2 regions of the Pseudomonas sp. P129 genome follow, and region 2 is predicted to be linked to the other one. Evidence: riboswitches for the same ligand, from Rfam matches in the RefSeq annotation. Region 2 holds a riboswitch; the other holds the start of a gene.
What was found. Region 2 has a riboswitch for cobalamin ahead of cobO (cob(I)yrinic acid a,c-diamide adenosyltransferase). Riboswitches for the same ligand answer to the same signal wherever they lie in the genome.
Positions count from the first base shown of each region.

Region 1: another riboswitch for cobalamin. It lies ahead of cobW (cobalamin biosynthesis protein CobW); the one in region 2 lies ahead of cobO (cob(I)yrinic acid a,c-diamide adenosyltransferase).

Region 1 covers NZ_JAGPYS010000004.1:296,649-300,994, reverse strand. Annotated here, with positions in the region: gene cobN (cobaltochelatase subunit CobN) at 1-1,169, opposite strand, end outside; gene cobW (cobalamin biosynthesis protein CobW) at 1,173-2,237, opposite strand; cobalamin riboswitch at 2,356-2,580, opposite strand; cobalamin riboswitch at 2,639-2,854, shown strand; gene KBY02_RS13265 (CbtB domain-containing protein) at 2,950-3,132, shown strand; gene KBY02_RS13260 (CbtA family protein) at 3,143-3,865, shown strand; gene KBY02_RS13255 (cobalamin biosynthesis protein) at 3,843-4,292, shown strand; gene cobM (precorrin-4 C(11)-methyltransferase) at 4,325-4,346, shown strand, end outside.
Region 2 covers NZ_JAGPYS010000001.1:1,058,433-1,062,778, reverse strand. Annotated here, with positions in the region: gene bluB (5,6-dimethylbenzimidazole synthase) at 1-400, opposite strand, end outside; gene KBY02_RS04565 (cobyrinate a,c-diamide synthase) at 397-1,692, opposite strand; gene cobO (cob(I)yrinic acid a,c-diamide adenosyltransferase) at 1,718-2,329, opposite strand; cobalamin riboswitch at 2,420-2,634, opposite strand; gene KBY02_RS04555 (PQQ-dependent sugar dehydrogenase) at 2,754-4,082, shown strand.

The DNA.
Region 1 (4,346 bases), on a different contig from region 2:
TCGCGAGTCGGGTAATTGGCGAGGATCAGCGCCACGCGCTTTTCGCCATTGGGCAGGCGTGCAAGCTCGATCCAGCGCCGCGCCAATTCCGCGACGAAATCCATCCGGTCCGGCTGGGCGCGGTAGCAGACCACGTCCGACTGGCTGCGCTCACTGCGCCAGGCCAGGTCCTTGAAGCTGATCGGCCGGCTGATGATCCGTCCGTCCAGCTCCGGCAAGGCAATGTGCATCGCCAGATCGCGAGCGCCGAGGCCCTGTTCGCTGGCCTGCCAGGCAGGCTCGTTGTCCTGCGCGCAGATGGCCTGAATGACCGGCACGTTGCGCCGAAACGGCCGCAGATGCGGCGCTTCCGGACTCGACTGGGCAAAACCGGTGGTATTGAGGATCAGCTCGGTTTCAGCCTCATCCAGCCAGTCCTCCACCTGAGTGAAACAGCCGGGTTCCTTGAGGCTGGCCACGGCAATGGGCAGCGGGTTGATGCCTTGCGCCTGCAAGCGCGTACAGAACTCGTCGATGAAACCGGTATTGGCGGCCTGCAGGTGCGAGCGATAGAACAGCAGCGCCGCCACCGGCTGCTCGGCAAGCCAGTCTGCCTGCCAATCGGCAAGCTGCGCGCTTGCCAGTCGCGGATGGTAGATGGCCGTGCGCGGCAACGGCGCGGGCTCGGCCCATGAGTAATCGCGGTCCAGCCAGCGACTGGCCATGCAGTTGTACAGTTGCAGCGCGTTCTGCAGGCCGCCCTGACGCAGGAACTGCCAGAGTCGATCGCGCTCTGCGGCAGGCACGGTGCTCAGATCACTCAGTTCCGGATCAGGGCGGTCATCACCGGGCACCAGAATGACCTGAACACCACGTGCCGCGAGCTCCATCAGCCGCTCGACGCCATAGCGCCAGTAGCCGATACCGCCGTGCAGCGAAATCAGAATGACCTTTGCGTGACGCAGCACTTCATCGACGTACAGGTCGACAGAGGCGTGATTCTGGACCTGCATCGGGTTGGCCAGACGCAGGCTGGGGTAGTCTTCGGGGAGCTGCCGGGCAGCTTCGGCCAGCAGCGCCAGGCTGGAGTCGCCGCTGCAGAGAATCACCAGCTCGGCCGGCGTCTGGCCCAGATCGGCAATATTGTCGTCAGGTACGAAACCGCCGGGCTGGGTTCTCAGTAAATGCATGGGTCAGCCGGCAATCGCAGCGTTGAGTTGCACTTGCAGGGCTGCGGCATCCAGCTCCTGACCGATCAGCACCAGGTGCGTGGCACGCTCTTCATCGGCACGCCAGGCGCGGTCGAAATGCTTGTCGAAACGCGTGCCGACACCTTGAATGAGCAGGCGCATCGGTTTGCCGGGAATGGCCGCGAAGCCCTTCACACGCAAAATGCCGTGCTGCACCACCAGCTGATTCAGTGCATCGAGCAGGACTTTTTCATCGGCTTGCGGCAGCTTCAGGGAAATCGAATCGAACGCGTCGTGATCGTGGTCATCATGATCGTCATCGTCGTGGTGATCATGGTGGGTCTTGCGAGCGTCGATGTGCAGCTCGGACTCGGCACCGACACCCAGCAGCACGCTGATCGGCAGGCGACCGCTGCTGGCTTCGATCACCTTGACCGCAGGCGGCAGCTCCTCGGCAACTTCGGCACGCACCGTCGCCAGACCTTCGGCGTCGATCATGTCGGCCTTGTTGAGGATCACCAGATCGGCGCTGGCCAGTTGATCGGCAAACAGTTCGTGCAGGGGCGACTCGTGGTCCAGGTTGGGATCGAGTTTGCGCTGCGCATCGACCTGATCCGGGAAGGCAGCGAAGGTACCGGCCAGTACCGCCGGGCTGTCGACCACCGTGATCACCGCATCGACCGTGCAGGCGTTGCGGATTTCCGGCCACTGAAAAGCCTGGACCAGCGGCTTGGGCAGCGCCAGCCCCGAGGTTTCGATCAGGATATGGTCCAGATCACCACGGCGCGCGACCAGTTCGCGCATGACCGGGAAGAACTCTTCCTGCACGGTGCAGCACAGGCAACCGTTGGCCAGTTCGTAGACCCGGCCGTTGGCTTCTTCTTCGGTGCAGCCGATCGTGCACTGCTTGAGGATTTCTCCGTCGATGCCCAGCTCGCCGAACTCATTGACGATGACCGCAATGCGCCGCCCTTCGGCGTTGTCGAGCATGTGCCGCAACAGGGTGGTCTTGCCCGAGCCGAGGAAGCCGGTGACGATGGTGACGGGAAGCTTGGCCAGTGTTTTCATCAGGTGCCCTTTGGCAATGCGGCGGGCAAACAGGACGAGAGCCGCATGCATGACACGCAGATCGGATCGCCACCGGATCACCCCGCCCGGTTGTAGTGAGAATTCTCCAGGGCCGCAGCACGTGTGGCCCGTTCGAGGCAGGTCTCCTGGCTCACGGCGGCGTGCGGCAGGCAATGAACAACGTGCCGACACGCATTCATCGCGCCTTCCCGCCGCAGCAGTGGCTGTGCAATGAACATGACCGTTTACAGTTGCGGGGGCAGCTGCGGCATGTACCGCATTCCCGTCTTAGCTCCACTGGGTGATGTTTTACCCAGGGAGAACCTCGAACCGGCAAGGCTACGCAGTGACTGCAGACAGGTCAATCGTTCAGATTGACGCTGCCCCGCCGCCCATGCTCTCCTGTGCGCCTTGTTTCGGGTGCCCCTCACGGGGTGAAACGGGAAACCGGTGCGCTCGCGTTGTCGAGCAAGTCCGGTGCTGCCCCCGCAACGGTAAGCGAGCGTAGGTCTGATCCACTGTGCCACTGGCATGGGAAGGTGGCCTTGCAGGCTTTGACGCACTGACGTCTCGGCCCCTCGCGAGCCCGGAGACCGGCCCGATATGCTTGCAATGACAAACCCGCGGTGGGCGGGCGCAGTTGAAACCTCCGGCGTCTGCCGGCAGGTTCTTTTGCGCGTGGCCCACTTGCCGATCATCAAGAGGGAACGCCATGTCGACCATCAGCAGCCACGCCGCCGCACCCAGCTCCACACGCATTCAACGCCTGACCGCCGCCATCAGCGCTGCGCTTCTCGGCGCCTGCCTGGTGTACTTCGCCGGTTTCTCGCACATCGCGGCCGTACACAACGCGGCACACGATACCCGTCACAGCGCTGCCTTTCCTTGCCATTGAGGGCCACACATTGTTCAAGCGAATCGCCTATACCGCAGGTTTCACCGGCCTGCTCGCCGCCCTGCTGCTGACCCTGCTGCAAAGCCTGTGGGTGGTGCCGCTGATCCAGCAGGCCGAGACCTACGAAAACGCGCCTGCCGAGCAACTGCATCAGCACGCGGACGGCGCGATGGCCGAACACAGCCATGCCCATGAAGAAGCGGCCTGGGAGCCCGAAAACGGCTGGCAGCGTGTGCTATCCACCACTGGCGGTAACCTGGTGGTCGCGGTGGGCTTTGCGCTGATGCTTGCCGGGCTTTACACCCTGCGCGCGCCGGGTCGCACCGTGCAAGGCGCATGGTGGGGGCTGGCGGGTTTTGCCGTGTTCGTGCTGGCCCCCACCTTTGGCCTGCCACCCGAACTGCCAGGCACAGCCGCGGCCGAGCTGAGCCAGCGGCAGTTGTGGTGGCTCGGCGCTGCCGCGTCGACTGCCGCCGGGCTGGCCTTGCTGGTGTTCGGTCAGAACTGGCTGCTCAAAGCACTGGGTGTGGCGATTTTGCTGGTCCCGCATGTGCTTGGCGCGCCACAGCCGCTGGTCCATGAAAGCCTTGCTCCCGAGGCGCTGGAATCGCAGTTCATGATGGCCTCGCTGCTGACCAACGCGCTGTTCTGGGTCGCGCTGGGATTGATCAGTGCCTGGCTGTTCCGCAGAAACGATGTGCATAACGACAATGTCGACCTGCATCAAGCCTGATCCAGCGACGCTTCAACCCGGCGCAGCACTGGTGGCCGGGCTGGGCTGTCGGCGCGGCTGCTCGGCTGCGCTGTTGCGCGATCTGCTCGAGCAAAGCCTGCAGGCACTTGAGCTGGACATCGGCCGGGTGACCGCGCTGGCGTCCATCGACCTGAAACAAACCGAGCCCGGCCTGCTTGAGCTGGCCGGGCAACTTGCAGTGCCGCTGGTGTGCTTCAACGCTGCGCAACTGGTGGCCTGGGAACTGCACCTCACGCACCGTTCTGCGCAGGTGTTCCAGAGCACTGGCTGTCATGGCGTCGCCGAAGGCTCGGCTCTGGCGCTGGCGGCGCAACTGGGAGACGGTACCGCCACGCTGCTGATCGAACGGCAGAAAAGCGCGCAGGCCACATTTGCCTTGGCAATCAGCCCTGCGCACAGCGGATAATCTCCCCGCGCTCATTCACCCCGGAGAATTCATTGACTGTCTATTTCATCGGCG
Region 2 (4,346 bases):
ACAGCGAAGCCATGTCCATTTCCGGCAAGGTGCGCCGGCCGAAAATGTGTTGCTCACGCCCTTCCATCAGCGCGGCGACCAGCACTTCTGCACAGTCGTTGATGCCTTCGACCTTGAGCTTCATGAATTCGTCGGTGCGCTCACCCAGCGCCTCGGCGGTCCGGATACGCTCTTGCTCTACCTGCGCCTGCATCCTGCCGCGCAATAGCGGGTCGCTGATGCGGATGAAGCGCCACGGTTGCATCAGCCCGACGCTGGGGGCCTGATGCGCGGCCTCCAGCACACGTGCCAGCAGCTCGGGCGCGACCGTGCCGCCGATGAAGTGGCGCATGTCGCGACGTTCGGCGATGGCGCGGTACACCGCAGCCCGCTCTTCGGGGCTGAACGCTTGCTCGGTCATGGTTTGAACAGCGCCGCGATCGCCTGAGGGCAGGAAGGAAAATAGAAATGCACGTAGGACGCGGTCAGGCGACCCAGGCGATAGACCGCTTCTGCGCCGCGCCCGCCATTGGGGCTGACGCCACGCGCAATCGGCTGCAGCTCGGTGCTGGTCAGCGAATGGTGATAAGTGTGACCGTGCAGCGTGCCCTCGGGCAGCTCGACGGCTTGCAAGGCCAGCGCGGCCAGACGCTTCTGCATGACCGCTTCACCGGACAGCAAGCCGACCAGTTCGGCGCGCACGCCCTCGACATCGGTCAAGGCTTCGAGCAAATAGAGCATGCCGCCGCACTCGGCGAGAATCGGCTTGCCGGCAATATGGTGAGCCCTGATCGAAGCCTGCATCGTGCCATTGGCGGCCAGCGCGACGTGGTGCAGCTCCGGGTAGCCGCCTGGCAGGTACAGGCTGTCGGCGTCGGGCAGCTCGCGATCATGGATCGGCGAGAAGAAGCTCAGCTCGGCGCCCATGTTCCTCAGCAGGTCCAGGCTCGCGCCGTACAGAAAGGCAAAGGCTTCGTCGCGCGCGATGGCGATGCGGATGCCGCGCAGCAGCGGCTCGACCTGCACCGGGTCGGGCGCAGTAAAGGTCACGGCCGGCGGCAAGGCCACTTCGCAGGTGCTGGCCAGCGCCGCAGCCGCCATGTCCAGACGCACGTCCAGATCATTGAGCTCACTGGCCTGGACCAGCCCCAGATGGCGGCTGGGCAATTCGAAGCCGACCTCCCGGGACAGGGCGCCGTACCAGCGCAGGCCTTCGGTCAGGCTGTTCTCCAGCAACTGCGCATGGCGTACCGTGCCGACGCGATTGGCCAGCACGCCGGCGAACGGCAGATCAGGCTGATAGCGCGCCAGGCCCAGCGCCAGTGCGCCAAACGTCTGCGCCATGGCCGTGCCGTCGATCACACCGAGTACCGGCACGCCAAAATGCCGGGCCAGGTCGGCGCTCGACGGCGTGCCATCGAACAGGCCCATGACCCCTTCGATCAGAATCAGGTCGGCCTCGTCAGCCGCTTCCCACAACAGGCGACGGCTTTCATCGGCACCGACCATCCACATGTCGAGTTGATAGACCGGCGCGCCACTGGCCCGCTCGAGAATCATCGGGTCGAGAAAGTCCGGGCCGCACTTGAACACCCGGACCTTGCGCCCCTGGTTGCGGTGCAGGCGTGCCAGTGCAGCGGTCACCGTGGTTTTGCCTTGCCCGGAGGCAGGCGCAGCGATCAGTACCGCCGGGCAATCACGCGGGGCTCTCATTGCAATGCGCTCAATGATGAAGGGTTCACAGCTCGATACCTTTCTGCGCACGAATACCGGCCTGAAACGCGTGCTTGACCACGCCGATCTCGGAAACAGTATCGGCCAGGTCGATCAATTCGGCTTTGGCACCGCGGCCAGTCACCAATACGTGCTGCATCGGCGGACGTGCCTGCAGATCGCTCAGCACCTGTTCGAGGTCGAGGTAGCCATGTTTGAGGGCGATATTCAGTTCGTCGAGCACCACCAGACCAATGGCCGGATCGCGAAGCATTTCCTGAGACACGGCCCAGGCGGCCTCAGCGGCGGCGATGTCACGCTGGCGATCCTGGGTTTCCCAGGTGAAGCCCTCGCCCATCACGTGATAGCGCACCTGCTCGGGGAAACGGCGGAAAAACATTTCTTCGCCCGTGCTGTTGCGGCCCTTGATGAACTGCACCACGCCACACTGCATGTCGTGGCCCATGGCCCGGGCGAGCATACCGAACGCCGAGCTGCTCTTGCCCTTGCCATTGCCGGTCAACACCAGCAGCAGGCCGCACTCGTTGGGCGAGCTGGCAATACGCTGGTCCATGAAGGCTTTCTTGCGCTGCATGCGCGCCAGATGGCGTTCGTCGCGTTCGGGGGATTCGTTCATCTGGGCTCTCCGCTCGGGGCAGGCGACAACAGACGGAAGGACAGCACTGGACAGCACGGCAACGCCCTGCACAGAACATCACCCTCCGTGATGTCATTGAGTGATTCAGGCCGGTCTCCGGGCTCATGAGCGGGTCACCCCGGCTGCGCGCCTTCCCATGTCGAAACACAGTGGCGTCAGGCACAGCCTTGACTCATTTACCGTTGCGGGGGCAGCGCCGGGATCGGATCTGTCGACCCACACCGGCTTCCCTGTTTCACTCTGCCAATCGAGGATTGCAGAGCACCTGAAACAAACCGCGAAGGGTAGAGGGTTGGACCGGGAGCGTCAATCGACACCGTCGCTGCGGAACGTGATTGAACCTAGCGGGTTGGCGGCGCCTCTATCAGTTACTGGACCACGCCCTTGTTAATGGAGATCGACAATGTTCAAACTCAGACCCCACTACGCAGTGTTGCTGCTGGTCGCCGGCGGCCTCGCTGCCTGCGGCGAGTCGTCGAGCCTGCAAGTCTCGGATGGAACAGGCCCCTCGCCCAAGCTGCCGGAGCCCAACAAGACGCTGATTCCGACCGTCAACATCGCCCCTGCCGTAGGCTGGGAAAAAGGCGCCAGGCCGGTCGCCGCGCCGGGCACACAAGTGGCTGCGTTCGCCGAGAACCTCGACCACCCGCGCTGGCTGTATGTGTTGCCCAACGGTGACGTGCTGGTAGCAGAAACCAATTCCCCCGCCAAACCGGATGATTCCAAAGGCATTCGCGGCTGGGTGATGGAAAAAGTCATGGGCCGCGCCGGTGCCGGTGTGCCCAGCGCCAACCGCATCACCTTGCTGCGTGACGTGGACAAGGACGGTGTGGCAGAGACCCGCACGGTTTTCCTGCAAAACCTCAATTCGCCGTTCGGCATGACCCTGGTGGGCAACAAGCTGTATGTCGCCGACACTGACCGCCTGATCAGCTTCCCGTATGAATCCGGGCAGACCTCGATCAGCGCGCAAGCGACCAAAGTGGTCGACCTGCCGGGCGGTACGCTCAATCACCACTGGACCAAGAACGTCATCGCCAGCAAGGATGGCAGCAAGCTGTACGTGACCGTGGGCTCCAACAGTAACGTGGCCGAGAACGGCATGGACAAGGAAGAAGGTCGTGCGGCGATCTGGGAAGTGGACGCGGCCACCGGCAACCACCGGATCTTCGCGTCCGGCCTGCGCAACCCCAACGGCATGGATTGGGAACCGAAGACCGGCAAGCTGTGGACGGCGGTCAACGAGCGCGACGAGATCGGCAGCGATCTGGTGCCTGACTACGTGACCTCGGTGCAGGACGGCGCATTCTACGGCTGGCCTTACAGCTATTACGGCCAGCACGTCGACGAGCGCGTCAAGCCGCAGAACCCGGCACTGGTCGCCAAGGCGATTGCCCCGGATTACGCAGTCGGTCCGCACACCGCTTCGCTGGGCTTGGTGTTCGCCGACGGCAAGACACTGGCTGCGCCGTTCAACGAGGGCCTGTTCATCGGCCAGCACGGCTCCTGGAACCGCAAACCGCACAGCGGCTACAAGGTGGTGTTCATTCCATTCAGCGGCGGCAAACCCAACGGCACACCGGTCGATGTGTTGACCGGCTTCCTCAACAAGGATGAAAAAGCCATGGGTCGCCCGGTTGGCGTGGTCAATGACCAGCGCGGCGGATTGCTGGTGGCCGACGATGTCGGCAACAAGATCTGGCGCGTGACATCCGCCAAGGCTGCTCAGTAACGCCGAGCGTAGAGGTTTGACGCAGAGCGTCGCACGATAGTTGAGATCATCGCTCCCTACGCTCCAGCACTCGGCGTTACACACAAGTCCTGGAGAGCCCGGAATACGTGCCTTTCAGGGTTCTGCCCGAAGGGCGTAGGAGCGAACTTGTTCGCGAAGGCGGTGTTTCAGAAGATGCATTTTCGGCGATCATACCGGCCCTTTCGCGAACAAGTTCGCTCCTACGGCCTACGGCCAGAATCTAAAGTAACGTTGAGCGCTCCG